Linked DNA regions of Hydrogenophilus thermoluteolus. The protein of the gene in region 1 interacts with the protein of each later gene in a pairwise test. Links are inferred from orthologs where the notes say so. Each region holds a gene or a part of one and is shown in the gene's direction. Other genes may lie near its edges.

Region 1 (6,718 bases):
GGCTCTTCAAACGGCTCTACCAGAAGCGGTTGATCTACCGCAAGATGGGTTGGGTCAATTGGGACCCGGTCGACCAGACGGTGCTCGCGAACGAACAGGTGATCGACGGCCGCGGGTGGCGCAGCGGTGCGCTCGTGGAAAAGCGCGAAATTCCCATGTACTACATGCGCATCACCGCGTACGCCGAAGAACTGCTGCAAGGGCTCGAAACGCTCCCCGGTTGGCCGGAACAAGTCAAACGGATGCAAGCGAACTGGATCGGCAAGAGCGTTGGCGCCGAGGTTCGGTTCCCCTACGACGAAGACTCGATCGGCGAAAGCGGTGTGCTCACTGTCTTCACCACCCGTCCAGACACCTTGATGGGCGCCACCTACGTCGCGGTCGCGGCCGAGCATCCGCTCGCGACGAAAGCCGCGCAAAACGACCCGCAATTGGCCGAATTCATTGCCGAATGCCGCCGGGGGTCGGTCGCCGAGGCCGACCTCGCGACCATGGAAAAGAAAGGGATGCCCACCCCCTATTTCGTGCGTCACCCCCTCACGGGCGAAAAACTCCCCGTCTGGGTTGCGAATTACGTCTTGATGGCGTACGGCGAAGGGGCGGTGATGGCGGTGCCCGCGCACGACGAACGCGATTACGCCTTCGCGCAAAAATATCGTCTGCCGATTCGCCAAGTCATTCGTCCCGACGGCTTCACCGGCACGATCGACGGCAGAGGCCCATGGGAAGAGACCTTTGCGGCCAAAGGGACACTGGTCGACTCCGGCCCCTTCACCGGGCTCACGTCGGAGCAAGCGTTCGACGCCATCATCGCCGCGCTCGCGGAAAAAGGGCTGGGTCAGCAGCGGGTCCAATATCGCTTGCGCGATTGGGGGATCTCACGCCAACGCTACTGGGGTTGCCCAATTCCGGTGATTCACTGCGACCACTGCGGTGAGGTACTCGTCCCCGACGAACAACTCCCCGTCGTTCTGCCCGAATCGGTCGAGATCACCGGTCGCGGCTCACCGCTAGCTGAACTCGCCGACTGGGTCAACGTCCCCTGCCCCGAATGCGGGCGACCCGCACGGCGGGAAACCGACACGATGGACACCTTCGTCGAATCGAGTTGGTATTTCCTGCGTTACTGTTGTCCCGACAACGACCAGGCGATGGTCGACGACCGGGTCAAGTACTGGATGCCCGTCGACCAATACATCGGCGGAATCGAGCACGCGATCCTGCACCTACTCTATTCTCGCTTCTTCACCCGTGCGATGCGGGACCTCGGGCTCATCCCCTTTTCGGAACCCTTCACCAACCTCTTGACACAGGGGATGGTCGTTGCCGAAACCTTCTACCGCGAAGACCCGACAACCGGCAAAAAAACCTGGATCAATCCGGCCGACGTGATCCTGGAACGCGACAGCAAAGGTCGACCGATCTCCGCGGTACACCGCGTCGATGGCAAACCGGTCACCATCGGCGGCATCGAGAAGATGTCGAAGTCCAAAAACAACGGTGTCGACCCACAAGCCCTCATCGACCAATACGGCGCCGACACCGCGCGCTTCTTCATCATCTTCGCCGCGCCGCCGGAAGCGCAGCTCGAATGGTCCGATGCGGGCGTCGAAGGGGCACATCGCTTCTTGCGCCGTGTTTGGGCGTTCGGCGTTCGCTACCGCAACGAAATCGCGCCCCAGCTTCCCACGACCGCTGAGGCGCGCAGCTCGGCGCTGCGGCAACTTGCCGCGCCCCTGGCTGCGGCACGGCGCGAATTGCACCTCATCCTGGAACAGGCGAACCGTGACCTGGCGAAACTCCAATTCAATACCGTCGCAGCCGCGACGATGAAAATGCTCAACCTGCTCGAGCGCCTGCCCGATGGTGACGCAACCGAACGCGCGGCGCTCGCGCACGAAGGGTTCTCGATTCTCCTCAGAGTGCTCGCACCGATCACCCCGCACGTCACCGAGATCCTGTGGCGCGAATGCGGCTTCGGCACATCGCTGCTCGACGCCCCGTGGCCCGAAGTCGATTCCGACGCGCTCACGGTCGCCGAAATCGAACTGGTTTTGCAAATCAACGGCAAGACTCGCGGCAAAGTCACTGTCCCGTCCGACGCCGCCGAAACCACGATTCGCGAACGCACGCTGGCGCACGAACTCGTTCAGGCGGCACTCGATGGGAAGGAGCCGCGGCGTGTGATCATCGTTCCGGGAAGGCTCGTCAATGTCGTCGTTTGAGACCCAGCGCCGCCGCGTATTGACCGGCGTCGCGCTCGTGCCGGCGCTTCTTCTCGCTGCGTGCGGTTTTCGCCCTCGTCATTACGTGGGGTTGGCGCAGCGCACGCTCCACTTCCGTTTCGACCGTGCCGCAGCACTCGAACCGCTCGTTCACGAGATGCTCGCGGGCACACCGGCAACGGTGGTCACGGACCCCAAAGCCGCGGACGCGACGGTCGTTTTGGGGCCGCTCGAAGAAGCGCGGGAGATCATCGCGCTCTCTGCCAGCGGGACGGTTCGCGAATACGCGTTGCGCAGCGTCCTGACCGTTCGCCTCGTCGACCGCGCAGGCGAAGAGCGGCTGCCGCCAACCCGCCTCGTTGCCGAACGGGACTACAGCTACGACGACAGCCGCATCGCGGCCCGCGCTGAAGAGGAGCAGGTGATTCTCACCGACATGCGGCGCGAACTCCTCAGGCGTGCCCTCTTGCTCGTCGACCGTCGGCTTGTGGCGCGACCATGAAATATCCCGCTGCCCGCCTGCCACAGCTCTTGACCCGCAGCCCGTTTCCCCCACTCTGGGCGGTGACGGGCGATGAGCCGCTCCTCATCGAAGAGGCCGCCGACGCGATTCGCACGCACGCCAAAGCAGCCGGGTTCACGGCGCGGGAACGGGTCGTCATCGACAAAGGGGATGCGCTCACCACGCTCACACTCGCAACCGAGAGCCTCTCGCTCTTCGCCGAATCGCGTTTGCTGGAACTCCGCTTCCTGGTCCCCCCGCAGGGCAAAGAGGCACCCCTCTGGTTTGCCGCCCTCTGCGACCGGCCACCGGAAGCCACCGTCACCCTGCTGATTCTGCCCCCGCTCGACTGGGCCACGAAAAAGACACGCTGGTACCAAACCCTCGAAAAAGGGGCGATCCTTGTCGAAACCCAAGCTCCGAGCCGCACGCAACTGCCCCAATGGTGGGCCGAACGGCTGCACGCCCAAGGGCAGCATGCCTCGCGCGAACTCTTGGCCTATTTGGCTGAATGCAGTGAAGGAAACCTGCTTGCCGCGAAACAACAACTGGTGCTCTTAGCCCTCCTCTTTCCACCCGGCCCCCTACCGGAAGCAGAGGTCCGCGCAGCAGTCGCCGAAGTCGCCCGCTTCGACCCGTTCGAACTGCGGCTTGCGGTCCTTACCCGCAACGCAACGCGCGCCGCCCGCCTGATCACCGCGCTGCGCGACGAAGGCGTAGCCGAAGCGCTCGTCCTCTGGGCGCTCGCTGCGGGCGTTCGCGCGCTTGCTCGAGCAAGCGAAGCCGCGGACCCGCGCGCGGTGGATGCGATCGCGAAAAGCGAAAAACTCTTCAGCCCTGTTGAAAAGCAGGCCTTGCGCAGCGCCACCCGATTGGAGTCCGCACAATGCCATCAGTGGCTCCGCCGAGTAGCACAACTCGACCGGATCGCCAAAGGGGTCGAAGCGGGTGACTTCTGGTGCGAAGCCGAACGTCTCGCGCTCGCGCTCAACCCCGCGACGCGCACCTCTGCCGACTTTTCCGTTACCTGGAGCACACTATGACCGAAACCATCGACGCCTATTTCGACCGTCTGGGGCAAGCCGCGCGCACCGCCGCGCAAGCGATCGCGCGCGCGGGCACCGCACAGAAAAACGCGGCGCTTCGCGCGATCGCCGACGCGCTCGACGCTGCGCGTTCGGACCTTACCGCCGCTAACGAACACGACCTACAAGCGGCGCACGCAGCGGGCCTATCGCCCGCGCTGATCGACCGCCTCACGCTCTCCCCCAAAGTGATCGACGCGATGATCGAAGGGCTCGAACAGATCGCGGACCTACCCGACCCTGTCGGCGAAATCCGCGAACTTCGGCAACGCCCCTCCGGTATCCAAGTGGGCCGAATGCGCGTGCCGCTCGGCGTGGTTGGCATCATCTATGAATCGCGCCCGAACGTCACCGTCGACGCCGCGGCTCTCTGCCTCAAAGCGGGCAACGCGGCGATTCTTCGTGGCGGGAAAGAAGCGATCCACAGCAACCAGGCAATCGCCCGGTGCGTTCAGCAAGGATTGGCTGCGGCCCAGCTCCCGGCCATGGTCGTGCAGGTGATCGAACGAACCGAACGCGAACTCGTCACCCGCCTCGTGTCGTCGCCGCAATACGTCGATGTGATCGTGCCGCGCGGCGGCAAAGGGCTCATCGAAGCGGTCGCTCAAGCCGCGAAAGTCCCCGTGATCAAACACCTGGACGGCAATTGCCACGTCTACGTGCACGCTGCCGCGAAACCCGAATGGGTCGTCCCGATCGTCGAAAACGCCAAAACCCACCGCTACGGGGTCTGTAACGCCGCAGAGACGCTCTTGATCGACGAAGCGGTTGCCCCTCGCTACCTCCCCGAGATCGGCGCGATGCTCGCGCGCCACGGCGTCGAGATGCGTTGTTGCCCGAAAGCGTGGTCCCTCTTGCATGCCGCGCCACAAGTTCCTGCCGAACTGCTCAAACCGGCCACCGAGGCCGATTGGGCGACCGAATACCTCGCCCCGATCCTCGCGATTCGGGTCGTCACCGGGCTCGATGACGCGATCGACCACATCGCGCGCTACAGCTCGCACCACACCGAAGCGATCATCACGGAAGACTACTCGGCGGCGATGCGCTTTTTACGCGAAGTCGACTCCGCGTCGGTGATGGTAAACGCCTCGACGCGCTTCGCCGACGGGTTCGAATACGGATTGGGTGCCGAAATCGGTATCTCTACCGACAAATTCCACGCGCGCGGCCCTGTAGGCTTGGAAGGCCTGACCAGCGAAAAATGGATCGTACTGGGACACGGCACGATCCGCCGCTGACGCGAAAACGCTGAGCCTGGACCGGTGCGAGGATCGTTGACCTGCGCGACGATGAGCGCTACGATACCATTTCATTCAAACGTTTGTTGGAGGAGAAAAATGGTTCGTACGCTCATCGCTCTATTTCTCTCTTACGTACTGCTCGCCGCAGCCCCTGCGCAGGCGGAAATCAAGCTGGGCAGCGCCACTTTCCCCGAATCGATCACCCTCGACGGCACGCCGCTCCATCTCAATGGCGCAGGAATCCGCAGCAAGTTCATCTTCCACGTCTACGCGATGGGGCTCTATCTGCCGCAACCGGTCACCCTGGCCGAAGCCGCGCTCACCAGCCCCCCGCCACGCGCGATCCGCATTCAACTGCTGCGCGACCTCTCGGGCGCCACGTTCGCGGACGCGCTGATCGAAGGGCTGAAACAGAATCAACCGCAGGAAGCGCTCACCGCTTATCAAGCCAGCATCGACACTTTGCGCCAAGCGATCCTTTCGCACAGCGAATACAAAGAAAACAGCGTCGTTTTGATCAGCGAAGACAAAAACGGAACGGTGCACATCACCGTTCAAGACAAACCGTTGGTCGAGCCGATTCAACAACCGGGCTTCTTTTCCCTGCTCCTGAGTATCTGGCTCGGCCCGAAACCCGCACAAGATTCCCTCAAAACCGAGCTCCTCAAAGGGAGCGCTTCCTGACGCGTTTCCTTACCGGTACAATCGTCGCTATACCCGATCCCGGAGATGGCGACGATGCCGCCCCAACCAAAACCCAACGCCACCCTGTGGGTTGTAGCCCGGCCGCTACTCGCCCCCTTTTGGCTGGAAATCGCGGCAACCGAAGACGGCACCGTGATTGCCGCTACGTTTCGCACCGATCCTCCACCGTCTCGTCCGCAAGCGAACGCCCCTGCGGCGATTCATCAACTCAGCCACTGGCTCGACACCTGGCTCGAAGCACCGGCAACCCCACTTTGGCCGCGGGTTGCACCACAAGGGACCCCATTTCAACAACGCGTCTGGAACGCGTTACGAACCATCCCCTGCGGTGAAACACGCACGTACGGTGCGCTTGCCGCGCACTTGTCTACCAGCCCGCGTGCGGTCGGCGCCGCGTGTGGCGCAAACCCCTGCCCGATCGTGATTCCCTGTCACCGAGTTGTCGGCAAAAACGGGGCGCTGATCGGCTTTTCCGGTGGTCATTCCGGTGCCTGGCTCGACCTCAAAGCATGGCTACTCGAGCGCGAAAACGCGCGAACGTGACGCGCGCCAAACCGGTTACGCTTACCCCCCTCTCCCAACAATGGATCGACGCGTTCATCGACCATCTGTGGTGGGAAGAGGGGCTGAGTGCAAACACCCGCGCGAGTTACCGCCACGACCTCACCGGCTTTGCCCAATGGCTCGAACAACGCAATGAAACTTTCCGCACGGTCACCGCGGTAACGCTCCTCACCTATCTGGCAGAAAAACCCAGTAAAACAGCTTCGCAACGGCGCCTGATCGCCTGTTGGCGGAAATTTTTCGGCTGGCTCGTCCGGGAAGGAAAAATGGCGCACAACCCATGCCTGACTTTGACCCAACCGCCTTTGCCGCCCAGATTACCCAAAACCCTCACCGAAAACGAAGTCGAAAACCTGCTGCAGGCCCCGGACCCGGAAACCCTGTTGGGTTTAC
Region 2 (15,664 bases), 480 kb from region 1 along the record:
AAAGAATCGGCGACGCGCACCCTCGACGGCACCGAGATTCAGCTCCACGCCAACATCGAGTCGCCGAAGGATTTGCCTGCCGTGCGTGCGGTAGGAGCGGACGGAATTGGCCTTTACCGCACCGAGTTCCTGTTCACCGAACGCGCCGACCGGCCGTCGGAAGCCGAGCAGTTCGAAGCCTACCGCGAGGTGGTGCGCGGCATGAAGGGCAAACCGGTGACGATTCGCACCTTCGACCTGGGCGCGGACAAAGATTTCGACCTGAGCGATGAGCGGCGCGCACCCGCAAACCCGGCGCTAGGGTTGCGCGGGATCCGCTACTGCCTGGCCGAACCCGCCTTTTTCCTCACCCAATTGCGGGCGATCTTGCGCGCCGCGGCGTGCGGGCCGGTGAAAATTTTGCTGCCGATGGTGATGCACGCGAGCGAAATCGATCGGGCGCGGCAACTGATCGCGCAGGCGCGCAGCGAACTCGTCGCCGAAGGAGTCAAAGTGCCGGAACAGATACCGGTGGGCGCGATGATCGAAGTCCCTGCGGCGGCGATCGCGTTGCCGATGATCGCGCGCCGGGTCGATTTTCTTTCGATCGGCACGAACGACCTCATTCAATATACGCTGGCGATCGACCGCCAAGACGACGCCGTTGCCGAACTCTACGATCCGCTCCACCCCGCGGTGCTGCGCCTGCTCGCTGGGATTCTTTCGTTTGCGGCGCGGATCGATCTCCCTGTTTCGCTGTGCGGCGAATTGGCAGGCGACCCGGACTACGCGTGGCTCCTTGCTGCGCTGGGGTTACGCGAATTCTCGATGCATCCGGAGCGGTTGCTGGAGGTACGGCAGCGGCTGCTCTATGCGAACCTGGACGAATTGGCGCCCAAAGCGCAACGTTTGGTAAAACTGGACGAACCACAAAAGATCCGCGAGGCGTTTGCGCGCTTCAACGACGGGGCGCGGTAGCCGCAGTCGCTCGCTCGGATGCCGGTGCGTACTGACTGGTCAATTGGGCGTGCGCTCTGCAGCGTTCTGCGCGTGCGCGCGTGGCTGTACGCTTGCGGTGGCAGTATGACGCGGTTCAAGATGCGGGGCAACGGCATCGGCGAGTTGCACGAGTACCGCATCCACCCCCCCTTCGGCGGCGCTCCAAAGGTCGATCGCAGCGACGAGCACCTGGTACGCGGCGTCGATGCGACTGGCGCGCACCTTCGCCAATTCTTGCTGCGCGTTCAGCAGATCGACCGCGTTGCGGGTTCCCGCCTGAATCCCCTTTTCGGTGCCGATCACCGCTTGCTGCGCAGAGCGTTCCGCCTGTTCGAGCGCTTGCCACTGCGCGTAGCCAAAGCGCAGCGCGGTGTAGGCCTGAGTCACCGATTGGGTGAGTTCGCGCCGTTTCGCTTCGGTTTTGAGTTGCGCTTCTTCGAGCGCCGCAAGCGCCGCACGCACCGACGCGTCGATCCCACCCCCTGCGTAGAGCGGAATCTGCAGTTGGACCGCGGCGCTGGTGGTGTCGTACTGCTGACCGATCGTGGTTTCGGTGTCGCTGCGGCTCATCCGCCGGGTCACCACCAGATCCACGATGGGTTTGTGCTGCCCACGCTGTTGTTCGACCTGCTGCCGTGCCGCGGCTTCTTGCGCGACGAGCGCGCGCACCTCGGGGTGGTGGGTATGGGCTGCATCGATCCACGCCGTGAGCGGCTTGGCAAGCGCCCGTTCGGCAAGTGGCGGCACCGCCTGCATCGCATCGAGTTCGTCCTCACTGACCGAGCGCCCGATGAGCGCTGCGAGCGCCGCGAGCGCCTGCTGCAACGTCCCCTCTTGCTTCAAGACGGCCGCTTGGGCGATATCGAGCCGCGCTTTGGCATCTTCGACGTCGGTCCGTGTGGCGTTACCGAGCGCAAAAGCGCGCTGCGCCTGTTTGAGGACGAGTTCGTACCGGGCTACGTCCTGTTGCGCGACGGCTTTTTGCGCGCGCGCCGAGAGCGCTTGCGCGTACGCCTGCGCCACCTGCCGTAACAGACGCACCCGTGCGGCTTCCACGGTAATTTGGCTCGCTTCGGCCTGCGCCTCGGCCCGTTTCCATCCGGCCCAATCGCTGGGACGGTAAAGCGGCTGCCGAGCAGTCAGGCTCCAATTGCGCGATTGGTAGTCGTTGCTCACGGTGCGCCCTTTGGAAAGACCGCTCAGATATTCCGTGTCGGTTTTCGCCCGCCCCGCTGCAGCGGAAAAGGTGAGCGAAGGAAGGAGCCGCGCACGCGCCACGTCGACCCCCGCGGCGTCGCTTTCCGCCCGTTTCTGGCTCACTGCGAAATTGGGGTCGTTCTGTTCCGCCAACCGGAACGCTTCGGTGAGGTTCAACGCGTACGCCGCGTGGGCCGAAAAAACCGCCAATAACGCAGCGACGGTCTTTTGACGCCACCCGATTCGGGAGCGACGAGTTCCAAGGCTTCGCGATGCCGATCCCCTTTGGTGACACATGGTGCGGTCTCTGCCGCGCTCGGGCAGGCGCTGAAGCATCGCGGGTTCAAAGGCTTTTCGTGGGTTCATGGCTCTTTCACCGCGCTGTGGAGACGCTCCCAGATCGGTTTGATCAAGTACTGCAAGAAGGTGCGCTCTCCGGTCTTGATGAGTACCGTCACCGGCATCCCAGGTTGAAGGTGGCGGTTGGGGCCGAGCGTCTGCCAACCGTTTTCGGTCAATTCGACGCGCGCAACATAGTGCGGCGGGAGCGGTTGCCCGGACGGTGTCTGGCGTTGATCGGTGACCAGATCGGCAGAGACCGAGATCACCCGCCCTTCGAGCACCTTACCCGCCAAATCGTGGAAATTGGCGAGTTGCACTTCGGCAAGCAACCCGGGATGGACCCGCTCGATGTGGTGCGGCGGAACCTGCACTTCGAAGACCAGTTTTTCGTCTTTCGGGATGATCTCAAGGAGCGGCTCGCCGGGGCGGATCACACCGCCGACAGTATGCACCGCGAGCGCATTGACGTAGCCGGTTACCGGCGCGCGGATCACGGTGCGGTCGAGCTCCTCTTTGAGCGCCCGCACCCGCTCTTCCACCACCGCCAGTTGTTTGGTGACTTCCGCCAGTTGCGTTTCGACCTCTTTGCGGTACTCTTCTTGCAGGGACTGCGCGCGCAGCCGCGCCTCCAAGGCTTGCTGTTTCGCAAGCGTGATCTGGTTTTGCAGTTCCAACGCCTGCCGTTCCAGCTCCAGCTGGGTGTTGCGCGGCGCGTACCCTTCCTGTGCCAACGCCCGCATTCCGTCGAGCTGCTCCTTGAGGAATTTGAGCTGTTCGGCCCGCGCCGCAGCGTTCTGTTCCGCAGTGCGCGCAGTTTCGTCGAGCACACGCAGCTGCGCCGCGAGCGCCTCTTTCCGCGAATGAAAGAGCGCTTGCTGCTGCGCGATCTGCGCCACTGCATCGCCTGCTTCACCGATTGCGCGGAGGCTTTCCGGGAAGGTCACGGTTGCGGCGCCGTCACGCTCCGCTTCGAGCCGCGCTTTCGTCGCGAGGAGCGCTGCGTACTCCTTGAGCGCGCTCTGGTATTGGGCGGAAATCGTGGTGTCGTCGAGAATGATCAACGGTTCTCCTTCTTCGACGAACGCCATGTCTTTGACCAGAATCGCTTTGACGATGCCGCCCGTGAGGTGCGAAACGGTTTTGCGCTTCGATTCGACGATGGTCACGCCTGGCGCAGGTACACCGGAATCGAGCGGCGCGGTCGCAGCCCACACCAGGAACCCGCCAAAGAAGAGCAACAAGATCCAAACGCCAACACGCAGGAACCGGCTCGCTTCATCCGGCAACACTTCGTGCGCCACCTCTTCCACTGGTCGCGCATCGGCTTCCAGCGTGAACGGTTCCACTGTGCCTCTCGAGCCGCGTGCGGTTTGGCCGCGTTCCGAGGCCGGCACGGCGGCGGTGCTGCGTTCGGGTGGACTTTGCCGGCTTTCGGGGAGCGATTGCGCCGTCACGTTCGTTTCACCGGGTTGAGACACCATCAACTCTCCTGCGCTCGGGTAACGGAAGCATTGGGCGCCGCGTCACGGGCGGACGATGCGGCTGCAGGCGTACCCGCAGACGCGGTTTGTGGGGCCGCTTGCCCAGACGACGGTGCCTGCGCAGCCGGCGGTTGCGCTGCGTGTTGTTGCGCCGCTTGCTGAGCCTGTTGCGCTGCTTGCTGCAACGCGGCAAGGACCTGATCCCGCGGCCCATAGGCATGCAACATGCCGTCGCGCATCACCGCGAGCCGATCGACCACTTGCAGTACGCTTGTACGATGGGTGATCACCACCACGGTACGCCCTTGACGTTTCATCTCCGCCAACGCGCGCACCAAAAGCGTTTCGCCGATGTCGTCGAGGTTGGAGTTGGGTTCGTCCAATACGATGAGGCGTACGTCGCCATAGAGCGCGCGCGCCAGCGCAACCCGCTGCCGTTGCCCGCCAGAAAGGACCATGCCACCGGGACCGATCGGCGTGTCGTACCCTTGCGGCAGGCGCAAGATGAGGTCGTGCACTCCTGCGCGTTGCGCCGCTTCGACGATTCGCTCCGAATCGAGCGGCCCGAAACGGGCGATGTTTTCCGCGATCGTGCCGTCGAAGAGTTCGATGTCTTGCGGCAGATACCCGATATAGGGGCCCAGTTCCGCTTTGTCCCACTGGGTGACGTCGGCGCCATCCAACCGCACTTTGCCCGCAGCGGGCGCCCAGACGCCGACCAACAGCCGCGCGAGCGTCGATTTCCCCGAACCTGAGGGGCCGATCACGCCGACGACCGTTCCCGGCGGGATCTCCATCGTCACACCGCGCACCACCGGCGTTTGGCTGCCCGGCGGGACCGCGACCACCCCCTCGACCGACACATGCCCTTTCGGTGGTGGAAGCGACAAACGCGGTGGCCGTGCCGGGAACGCGGTGAGCAGCTCTCCCAACCGTTCGTACGCCAGCCGCGCCTGGACGAATCCGCGCCAATTGGCGATCAGTTGGTCGATCGGCGCGAGCGCCCGCCCCATCAAAATGGAGCCGACGATCATCGCGCCGGGGGTCAATTCATTCTGCAACACCAACCACGCGCCCAGCCCCAAGACGAGCGACTGTGAAGTGATGCGCACGAAACGGGTAATCGCTGAGATGAGCCCCGCGCGGTCGCTCGCCACCGCTTGCAACACCAGGTGCTGCACGTGCCGCGCCTTCCAGCGCTGGCGCAGCGCCGGGAGCATCCCCATCGCTTCGACCACTTCGGCGTTCGCCAGCTGATTGTGGGCGAAGTTGGTCGCTTGGTTGGCGTACTTGTTCGCTTCGGCCAGGGGTTTTTGCGTCGCCACCTCGGTGACCACCGTGAGCACGATCAGGATCAGCGCCGCACCCACACTGAACCAGCCCATAAGGGGATGGAGTACGAAACAGGCGGCCAGGTAGATCGGAAACCAAGGGGCGTCGAAAAAGGCAAAGGGGCCGTTACCGGTGACGAACTGGCGCAATTGGGTGAGATCGCTGAGCGCCTGCCGCGCGTTCGCGCCGCCGCGGCGCAACGTGGCTTCGAACGCGGCGTCGAAGATGCGCTGATTGATTTTGGCTTCCATCGCCGCCCCCACCCGCACGAGTACGCGCGAACGGATGAACTCGATCACCGCCATGAGGAGAAAGAGCCCCACCACCAGAATGGTCAGCACCAAAAGCGTGGTGGTGTTGTGGCTGCTGAGCACCCGGTCATAGACCTGTAGCATGTAGAGCGGCGCGGTGAATTGCAGTAAATTGATCACGAACGAAAACGCGCCCACCCCAACGAAATAGCGGCGCATCTCGGTAAAGAGCTGCGCCAGCTCGGGAAACCGGCTCTCTTTTTTGGCCATTGGTAGTGACTTCCTCTCTTGCTGCCGCGGTTGGTGCGCTGCGGCAAAACGGGATTGTCGCACAATGCGAAAGAGGGTGCCAAGGGATATATGCAGTTTTTTTGCGCTCGATCACTCTGCCGTGACGGCGATCACAACTCTGTTTCACGGCGGCTCGTGCAATCGAGTACGGCATCGTGATTCACGCACAGCTCTTCCCACTGCACGACGGTACGATTTTGGAACGAAACGGCACGGCGCAAAATCCATTGTCGCAAAGTGGTTGACTGATACCCAGCATTTAAAGATAATAGCGCTCTCTCGCGTTCCCCGATAGCTCAGCTGGTAGAGCAACGGACTGTTAATCCGTGGGTCGCAGGTTCGAGCCCTGCTCGGGGAGCCAGAGAACCAAGCAAACGCTCGATTCATTTCGATAGTCACAGAGCGAAAGCCACGTTTTGTGGCTTTTTTCATTTAGAGGTCACCCGATGTCGGTTGCCATCGCCACCGTGCCGCTTGCCGCGGTCACGGCAACGCTGCACGAAAACGACGCAGAGGACGCGCCGCGCGACCGCTCCCACAAAGCCGAAAAGCTGGAAAAGTCGCTGTTGCGCGCGGTGGGTGCTGCGATTGCCGATTACGCGATGATCGGCGACGGTGACCGGATCATGGTCTGCGTCTCCGGTGGCAAGGATTCGCTGACGCTTCTTTCGCTTTTGTTGCTCCTCCAGGCGCGCGCGCCCGTTTCGTTCGAACTCGTTGCGGTCAATCTCGACCAAGGACAACCGGGTTTTCCCGCTGAGACACTACCGCGCCACTTCGAAGCGCTCGGGGTCCCGTACCGGATCGTGCGCGAAGACACCTATTCGATCGTCCAAGAGAAGATCCCCGCGGGCAAAACCACCTGTTCGCTCTGCTCGCGGCTGCGGCGTGGCATCCTCTACCGTACGGCACGGGAGTTGGGGTGCAACAAGCTTGCGCTGGGCCACCACCGCGACGACATCCTGGAAACCTTCTTTCTCAACCTCTTTTTCGGTGGCCATTTGAAAGCGATGCCGCCGAAATTGGTGAATGACGACGGCGACCTGATCGTAATCCGACCGCTTGCCTACTGCCGCGAACGCGAGATCGAGCGCTACGCCCGTGCGATGGCCTTCCCGATCATCCCGTGCAACCTCTGCGGCAGCCAGGAGCACGCGCAGCGCAAACAGATCAAGGCGATGCTGCGCGCGTGGGAGGCCGAAGACCCACGCCGCGTCGCGTCGATCTTCACCGCATTGCAAAACGTCACGCCATCCCACCTTCTGGATCGCACGCTTTTCGATTTCGTCGGATTGCACACGACTCCTACCCCGCATCCCTAAGGTGTCCGACCAGACGCCACGTTCGTACGAGCCCCACGCCATCTCACACACAACATGGCCCGGGGCGAAGAGACATCCTATACTTTTGTCTCTGACGAACAGCGCATGGTGGGACATCTCCCGTGACTCGGGATACGAAAGCAACGAACGGCAACCGCGACCCGTCGTGGGCCGGCCTGTGCCGTGCCGCGACGCTGGCGTACGCGCTTTTGGCGGTAGTGGCGCTTGCGATCGCGCTTACGTTGGCGCAACCGGCGTTTCCGGACTACACGGACGCGCTCCTTTTCTTTGCTGCGGTGGTTTTCTGGGGCGCGTGGGCGGTCGTGCCCACACTTGCGCTGCTCTGCGCGCTGGGACGGTGGCGCACCCCGCGTACCCCCCGTGCGCAGAGCGTTCTTCTCTGGCTCCTGCTCGTTTGTTGTACCGGGCTGACGGGCGGTGTTGGCGTCCTGTTGGGTTGGATCGAAGCCCCGTCGACGGTGTGGCGCGCCACTGGCATTGCCGCGATGCTCGGTTTGGGGATCGGTTGGGTCGTCACCGGGTGGCAGGAGCGGCAGGCGCTCATCGACGCAGCGCGAACGGCGCAAGCCGCGGCGCTGCAGGCGCGCACCCATCCGCACTTCCTGCTCAACAGCCTCAACGTGATCGCAGGGCTGCTCCCTGACGCGCCACACCGCGCAGAACGCGCGATCGAAAATCTGGCGGTTTTGCTGCAAGCAGCGCTCAGCGACCCCCATCCTTGGCCGTTGGCGGCGGAGCTCGACGCGGCGCAAGCGTACTTGGCGTTGGCCCAGTTGCGCTACGGTGACCGTCTGGTGCTCGACTGGCAGATCGACTGCCCGGAAGCGGTGCGTTCCCAACGGGTACCCCGCTGGTGTCTTGTGCCGCTCATCGAAAACGTGGTGACGCACGGGGTGGCGCGCCGCCGCGAGCCGACGACGGTTTCGGTTACACTCCGGGTGACCGAAAATCAATTGACCGTGCGCGTTGGTAACCCGGTCGCGGAACGCGCGCAACACCCCACACGCTCCGATTCCGGCTTTGGCGTTGGCTTGGCGGCGGTGACGCGCCAGATCGTCGCTGCAGGCGGCACGGTGCAGCAGGTTCAGGAAGCGGGTTGGCACTGGGTGACGCTGACGCTACCGCTTGATCCGCGCAACCGCGCATGAAGAGGGTGCGATGCAGATCTGGATCGTAGAAGACGAACCGTTGGCTGCAAGTCGCCTGGCCCGCTTGCTGACCCCGCTGGGCCATACGGTTCGGACCTTTCCCGACGCCGAAACCACCCGAGCCGAAGCGGCACGGACACTACCGGACGTCGTCCTGTTGGATATCGAACTGCCCGGCGAATCGGGGCTTGCGCTTGCGCGCTGGTTCGATACGCTGCCGCAGCCGCCCGCGGTGGTCATGGTGACCGCGTACCCGGAACACGCGCTTGCGGCGTTCGCGGCCCATGCGGTCGATTACCTGGTGAAGCCCGTTCGCGCTGAGGCGCTCGCGCGCGCACTCCAAGCCGCGGCACGTCCCCGCCGCCCTCAGGCTGCGGCCGCGTCGGACGAGCCGATCTGGACCTTCTCGTTGGGCCGACAGCGAGTACAGGTACCGCAGTCGGCGATCCGCTATCTCTCTGCGGAGGCGAAAACGGTCTGGGCAGAAACGACGCTGGGGCGACTCGCTGCCGAAGGGTCGCTCACCCAGTGGGCAGCGCAGTTGGGAGAGAGCTTCGTGCGCACCCATCGTGCCTATTTGGTGAATCGCGCCTGGTTGGCCGCATGGGTACCCGACGCCAGCGAAGGGGGCGGCATCGTCGCGTTACGGGATGGTACGACGCTACCGGTGAGCCGCCGCCACGCCGCAGCCGTTCGTGCGCTCTTCCAACAAAAAAGCCAAGCGTGACGCTTGGCGGCAGATTCAGAAAATTCGATCACGGAAAGGGATTGGAGCGGGTGATGGGAATCGAACCCACGTTCTCAGCTTGGGAAGCTGATGTTCTACCATTGAACTACACCCGCTCGACGGCCGCATATTATAACCCAGTTTGCAAAAACTCTGTCAACAGCCGCTTCTTCTTTTGCGACATCGGAAAGGGGCGCCCACCGCCCTCATTCAGGACGTTATGCTGCAGTTTCGGGCAGAAGCCGCCGGTAGCGCCCGGCGAAATAGACGAGCGGTTCCCCGTCGAACCAGGCGTGGCGCACCACCCGCGCAAGGAAGAGGCGATGGTCCCCGCCGTCGTGTTCGGCGTAGGGCGCGAGTTCAAAATGCGCCAGCGCCGGTTCGATGAGCGGGACGCCATGGGCACCGTCGCGCCACGTCGTCGCGGCAAACGCATCGACACCCGGCGTGGCGAACGCCGTCGATACCGACTCCTGGTCGGCACGCAAGAGCGAAATCCCGTACCATTGCGCCTGTTGGAAAACAGAGAGCCGCCGCAGCCCCAACCCGAGGCTGAAGACCACGAGTGGCGGATCGAGCGAGACCGAATTGAACGAATTGATGGTGAGCCCCACCGGCGCCCCATCGCGGTCCCGCGCGGTCAGAATACCGATACCCGTAGCGAAACGTCCCAACGTGTCGCGCAACGCGCGCGACGCTTGATCTAGCATCGGGAGACCCCATTGGCAAAAAAACGCGAGAAGGGTAAATCATTCCCACCACAATGGCAAGCACTTTGGGCCGAACGCCTGATCGCCTGGCACCGCGTCGCAGGGCGCCGTACCCTTCCGTGGCACACCCGCGACCCCTATCGTATTTGGCTCTCCGAAGTGATGCTCCAGCAGACGCAAGTACCCACCGTGATCCCTTATTACGAACGGTTCGTCGCGACGTGGCCCACGGTCGAAGCGCTTGCGGCAGCGCCGCTCGAAGCGGTGTTGGCGGCGTGGAGTGGACTGGGGTATTACGCCCGCGCGCGAAACCTTCACCGCGCTGCGCAGCAGATCGTTCGCGCTTGGGGCGGCACATGGCCGCGTGATCCGGACGCTTGGGCGCAACTGCCGGGCGTGGGACGGTCGACTGCCGCGGCGATCTGCGCGTTCGCGTTCGGCACGCGCGCCGCGATCCTCGACGGCAACGTCGAGCGCGTGCTCGTCCGCCTCTTCGGGATCGCGACGCCACTGCCAGATACCGCAGTGAAGCGGCAATTGTGGCAGATCGCCGAAGCGCTGCTGCCAGAGTCACCCACGGCGATGCCGGAATACACCCAAGCACAGATGGACTTGGGCGCGCTCGTCTGCACCCGCGGCATTCCCAACTGCGCGTACTGCCCGGTCGCTCAGTGGTGCACCGCCTATGCGGTGGGTATCGCCGCCGCGCTCCCACAGCGCAAAGCGCGTGCGCCGGTTCCGGAGATCGATTGGACATTGCGCGCCTACCGCTGCGGTACCCGTTACTGGTGGGTACAGCGTCCCAACCAGGGGATCTGGGGCGGACTCTGGGCGCTACCGCACGCCGATGAGCCACCTCCGCCCGGTTCGTGGCAGCGCGCCAGTAGCGAAGCGTTGCCTGCGCATCGCCTCACGCACCGTCGGTTACGGATCACCATCGAAGAATGGACGACGCCGGCCCACCTCTGTTACGATTGCGAATCCTCCACGCAGGGGCGCTGGGCAACCGCGCGCGAAGCGTTGGCGTGGGGCCTGCCGCGTCCGTTGGCGGCGTGGGCGGAGACGCGCGCGGTGTCCTGACGCCTGACCCAGCAGGCCTGACCCAGAAAGGAGCAGACGATGGAACCCGGTTTTTGGCACGAACGCTGGCAAAAAGGAGAGATTGGTTTTCACCTCGACCGTTTCAACCCCAAGCTCCTCGCCTACTGGCCCCGGCTTGCCGTCCCGGTTGAGGCGACCGTCTTCGTTCCACTCTGCGGCAAAACCCTGGATATGTTGTGGTTGCGGGAGCAAGGCCACCGCGTGGTTGGGGTCGAATTGAGCCCAGTGGCCGTCAGTCAATTCTTCGAAGAGAACGACGCAACGCCCGAAGTCACCGCGTGCCCCCCACACGCCGCCTACACCACCGACGGGATTCGTCTCTATCTGGGCGACTATTTCGCCCTCACGCCGGAACAGGTGTGGCATTGGGGCCCGAAAGCGCCAGCGCACACCGCGATCTACGACCGTGCCGCACTGGTGGCGTTGCCGCCCGAGATGCGCCCCCGCTACGCGGCACAGTTGCGGAGTCTGGCCCGCCCGGGCACGAAAATGCTTTTGGTCACGCTGGAATACCCGCAGGCGGAACGCGCCGGACCGCCGTTCAGCGTCCCGCCAGACGAAGTGTTTCGCCATTTCGCCGACGTGTCTTCGATCGAACATTGGTCCGACGACGACGTGCTCCCGGAACACCCCCACTGGCAGGCACGCGGCATTTCCTACCTGCGCGAACACGTCTTCGCGCTCACCTGGCACCGCTGAAACGAAACCGCGCGCAGGAGCTCACGATGGCACAGGAAATCACCCTCTACTTCGGCATGGGCTGCTTCTGGGGCGCGCAACAGCGGTTGCGTGTTCTCCCCGGTGTGGTTGCCACCGAGGTCGGTTACGCCGGGGGGGACGATCCGAACCCCACCTACGAACGGGTTCTGGCGTTCGAGCGCGCGCTGCGCGCGGGAGTCGCCTCGGGCCGCAACCACGCCGAAGTGGTCAAGGTGGTATGGGAACCACCGCGCAGCGAGGCCGACCAGCTCGTTCCGCTGCTTGCGCAGCTCCTGGCCGCGTTCTGGGCAGGACACGACCCGACGCAGCGCGACCGGCAAGGCAACGACATCGGCAGCAACTACCGCAGCGCGCTCTATTACGAAGCGAACGACGACGCGGTTTGGCTGCTGCCGCTGCTTCTGGCCAGCCGCGCCGCGTACGCGTGGGCGTTGTGGCAGGCAGCGGGGGGCGCGCCCCGCTTTTCGGCGCCGACCACCGAGATCGCCCCGGTGCGCCACTACACCCCTGCGGAAAGCTACCATCAGGACTACCTGATCAAACACCCGGACGGTTACTGCGGTTTGGGGGGAACCGGTGTTCACCTACCCCCGTACCCCTGGACGCTACCGGGTGCCGAGTTACGCGCCTTCTGGGCCTGGCTGGGGCAAGCGGTACTATCCCCCGAAGCGTTCGCAATCGCGTTCGAACACGGTACAGAACGGCCGTTCACCGGTTGCCACCTCCACGAAAAACGCCCCGGACGGTTTTTCGATCCCCTCTCTGGTGCGCTGCTCTTTCGCTCCGCGACAAAATTCGAAAGCGGTAGCGGCTGGCCCAGCTTTTTCGCCGCGGAACCGGATGCGGTCACCGAGCACGAAGACCGCTCCTATGGGATGGTGCGCACCGAAGTACGCAGCCGCGCCACCGGCATCCATCTGGGCCACGTCTTTCCAGATGGCCCACCGCCGACGGGGCTGCGCTACTGCATCAACGGCAATGTGCTCGCGTTCGCGCCGGGTGCCGAAGCCGAAGGGGCCGCTTGATGGCACAGCCTTCACCTACCCTCTTTGTGCTCATCATCGCGCTCGTTGCGCTTGGGCCGCTTTCGACCGACCTCTACCTTCCGGCGCTGCCCGCGCTCGTTGCCGACCTCGAAACCGACGTCGCCCACGGGCAGCTGACACTCACCGCGTACATGATCGGCTTTGCGTTCGGCCAGCTCGTCTACGGCCCCCTTTCCGACCGCTTCGGGCGCAAGCCGGTGATCCTCTCGGGCCTGGCGCTCTATGCGGCAGCATCGCTCGCCTGTGTCTGGACCGAAAACATCACCATGCTGCTCGCGGCACGGGTGGTCCAAGCCGTCGGCGCCTGTGTCGGCCCAGTGCTTGGGCGAACGATCGTGCGCGACGTCTATGGGCCGGTAGACGCGACGCGGATGCTCGCGCACGTCGGCTCGGCGATGGCGATCGCACCGATGGTCGCACCGCTCATAGGCGGCGTGATCACCAGCCATTTCGCCTGGCGCGGCAATTTCGTCGCGCTTTTTTGCTACGCCGCGGTGACGCTCGTGGCGATCCTTTGGGCGTTACCGGAAACCAACGCCCACCGCGGCAAAGCGTCGTTCGGCTTTCTTCGCTCCTTTTCGGTGCTGTTGAGCGACCGGCGCTTTCGTTGGCTGCTGCTCTCGAACGCCTGCGGCTACGCGGCGCTCTTTGCGTTCATTTCCGGTTCGAGTTTCGTCTTCATCGGCATGTTCGGGTTCACGCCCGTGCAGATGGGGCTGGCATTCGCGGTGATGGTCACCGGCTTTTTCGCCGGTTCGGTCGCAAGCGCCCGCCTGTCACGCCGGCTGGGGGCGGAACGGTTGCTGCGGCTGGGTGGTTGGATCGGCTTGGGGGGTGGTAGTGCGATGGGGCTTTGGCTGTTGCTCGCGCCATCCCCGCTGGGCGTGATGCTCCCGATGTGGCTGTGCGGCGCTGCGGCCGGACTGTTGATGCCCAACGCAACCGGGTTGGCGCTCGCCCCCTATCCAAAGATCGCGGGCGCCGCGGCGTCCCTTTTGGGCTTTTCGCAGATGGGCATCGCCGCGGTTGCCGGAACCCTGGTGGGGCATCTCCTGGGCGAAACCCCGTTGCCAATGGCAGCGGTGATCGCGATCGTGATGGCGATTTCGTGGTGGAGCACCCAGCAAGCGGCGCCAGCAAATTGCCGGGGCGCGCCAACCTCCTGACGCGGTTGGCGGAAACCGCGAGTCCGTAGAAGAAAAAAGCGATGGCGCGTGACTTGCAAAATAAATCGAAAATAACTAATATAAGTTTATAACAACATTGTCATCCAACAGGAGCAGGCCCATGACGGAACGCACGCACGCACCTCGTCCGCTCTGGCACCCGCTGGTTGCGGGTATTGCGCTTGGCGTGACGCTGGTCTTCACCTTCTTACTGACCGGTAACGGCTTGGGCGCCAGCGGCGCCTTTGCCCGTACCGCGGCCTGGCTGGGCGGCGAAAGCGCGAAAACCAACGCCTACCTGAGCGCTTTCTGGCAAAGCGGTCACCCGTTGAACAATTGGATCGTCTGGGTCGTGGTGGGCGTTATCCTTGGCGCGTTGCTTTCCGCGATCAACAGCGGGCGGTTTCGCTGGAAACTGGAAGGTGCCGCAGCAATCGGTGCGGGCAAACGGATCGCCACCGCATTCGTGGGTGGCGTGCTCGCGGGGTTCGGCTCCCGTGTTGCCGCGGGTTGCACGAGCGGCCTAGGGCTTTCGGGCGGTGCGACGCTCGCCGTTTCGGCGTTCGTGTTTCTTGCGTTCTTCTTCGTTACCGGAATCGTTGTGTCGCGGATAATGCCCAAAGGAGCCTGAACGATGCCTTTTTACGATTATTCGCTTGCCTCCGGGTTGCTTTGCGGCATTCTGTTCGGTTACATCCTAGAATCAGCGGGCTTTGGCAGCGCTTGTAAACTCACCGCGCAGTTTCGGTTCTCGGATTGGGCGGTGCTCAAAGTGATGTTCACCGCGATCGTCGTTGCGGCGATCGGGCTCTACGCGCTCAGCGCAACGGGCGTGATCGCGTACCCAGATATCTACGTTCCGCCCGCCTACCTGGGCGGCGCCGCCATCGGTGGGCTTCTGATCGGCGCCGGATTCGCGGTAGGCGGCTACTGCCCCGGCACCGCCGCGAGCGCGTTCGGATCGGGTAGACTGGATGGCCTCGTCTTCATGATTGGCATGGTGGTGGGTGTCGGCCTCTTCGCCGCTGGCTACGATACTTTTGGGTCGTGGGTCACCCTTGGCGCGATTCAAACCAGCCGGTTACCCGAACTCCTTGGGATATCCGAGCCGGTGTTGCTCGCCCTCTTTGCGTTGCTGGCCGCGGTTATTTTCTGGCTTGGCTCCCGCGTGGAACGCAAGCTCGGTGGTGCGCTCACCGCAGAAGCGCTCGATGCGCGCTGACGGGGTGCGCACCTATCTGGACCCATCGTCACCCCCGCTTTCCCAGACACCTCAAAGGAGATGCCCATGAAATTGCCCAAGATCGTTCGCCGTGTGGCCCCCGCGGTTGCGGTAGCGCTCGCCACCGCGGTCACTCCGCCCGTGACCAGTGCGCAGGGCAATCCGTGCGCGCCCGCACGCCGGAGTATGAACCCGTGTGCGGCAGGAAACCCCTGCGCCCCCAGACGCCGTGCAGCCAATCCCTGTACTGCGGGGAATCCGTGTGCCCCTGTCCGCCGCGGCGGCAATCCGTGCGCCGCGGGGAATCCCTGCGCGCCGGTGCGGCGCGGCAGCAACCCCTGCGCCGCGGGGAATCCGTGTGCTCCCGTGCGACGCAGCAGCAACCCCTGCGCGGCCGGGAACCCCTGTGCGCCGAAACGCCGTGCTGCCAATCCGTGCGCAGCCAATTGATCAAGCATAACCGAATAGGAGGAGTCATCATGCGTGTTCGCTTCGTTTTGGCCGGTTTGCTCATCACCGGCACGGTTTCCGCTGCTGAACTCCCTGGCCCTGTCGTCACCGTCGACTGGCTTGCACAAAACCTCGATAGGGTGCAGGTCGTACAAGTCC

What was found.
Region 2: the proteins of HPTL_RS08030 (region 1) and HPTL_RS10390 interact in binary tests that used the Escherichia coli proteins (3 or more experiments, as listed by UniProt). The link is inferred for Hydrogenophilus thermoluteolus from one-to-one orthologs.

The regions. Positions count from the first base shown.
Region 1 is NZ_AP018558.1:1,652,894-1,659,611, forward strand. The notes cover bases 2,911-5,909. They hold HPTL_RS08030 (glutamate-5-semialdehyde dehydrogenase), read left to right. Parts: upstream 2,911-3,766; coding sequence 3,767-5,053; downstream 5,054-5,909. Other genes in these bases: holA (DNA polymerase III subunit delta), read left to right, coding at 2,911-3,770; HPTL_RS08035 (chalcone isomerase family protein), read left to right, coding at 5,153-5,740; HPTL_RS08040 (methylated-DNA--[protein]-cysteine S-methyltransferase), read left to right, coding at 5,795-5,909. Also shown: leuS (leucine--tRNA ligase), read left to right, coding at 1-2,225; HPTL_RS08020 (LPS-assembly lipoprotein LptE), read left to right, coding at 2,212-2,727; more of holA, read left to right, coding at 2,724-2,910; more of HPTL_RS08040, read left to right, coding at 5,910-6,304; site-specific tyrosine recombinase XerD, read left to right, coding at 6,301-6,718. UniProt on the Escherichia coli protein: Catalyzes the NADPH-dependent reduction of L-glutamate 5-phosphate into L-glutamate 5-semialdehyde and phosphate. The product spontaneously undergoes cyclization to form 1-pyrroline-5-carboxylate.
Region 2 is NZ_AP018558.1:2,131,616-2,147,279, forward strand. What follows is about bases 7,356-10,231. They hold HPTL_RS10390 (LytR/AlgR family response regulator transcription factor), read left to right. Parts: upstream 7,356-8,373; coding sequence 8,374-9,090; downstream 9,091-10,231. Other genes in these bases: HPTL_RS10385 (histidine kinase), read left to right, coding at 7,356-8,363; HPTL_RS10400 (flavin reductase family protein), read right to left, coding at 9,309-9,800; mutY (A/G-specific adenine glycosylase), read left to right, coding at 9,813-10,231. Also shown: ptsP (phosphoenolpyruvate--protein phosphotransferase), read left to right, coding at 1-957; HPTL_RS10360 (TolC family outer membrane protein), read right to left, coding at 997-2,352; HPTL_RS10365 (HlyD family type I secretion periplasmic adaptor subunit), read right to left, coding at 2,538-3,998; HPTL_RS10370 (type I secretion system permease/ATPase), read right to left, coding at 3,998-5,851; tRNA 2-thiocytidine(32) synthetase TtcA, read left to right, coding at 6,319-7,194; more of HPTL_RS10385, read left to right, coding at 7,317-7,355; more of mutY, read left to right, coding at 10,232-10,880; HPTL_RS10410 (thiopurine S-methyltransferase), read left to right, coding at 10,920-11,600; peptide-methionine (R)-S-oxide reductase MsrB, read left to right, coding at 11,627-12,646; HPTL_RS10420 (multidrug effflux MFS transporter), read left to right, coding at 12,646-13,833; HPTL_RS10425 (YeeE/YedE thiosulfate transporter family protein), read left to right, coding at 13,955-14,464; HPTL_RS10430 (YeeE/YedE thiosulfate transporter family protein), read left to right, coding at 14,468-15,055; HPTL_RS10435 (hypothetical protein), read left to right, coding at 15,122-15,505; HPTL_RS10440 (sulfurtransferase), read left to right, coding at 15,535-15,664. UniProt on the Escherichia coli protein: Member of the two-component regulatory system BtsS/BtsR, which is part of a nutrient-sensing regulatory network composed of BtsS/BtsR, the low-affinity pyruvate signaling system YpdA/YpdB and their respective target proteins, BtsT and YhjX.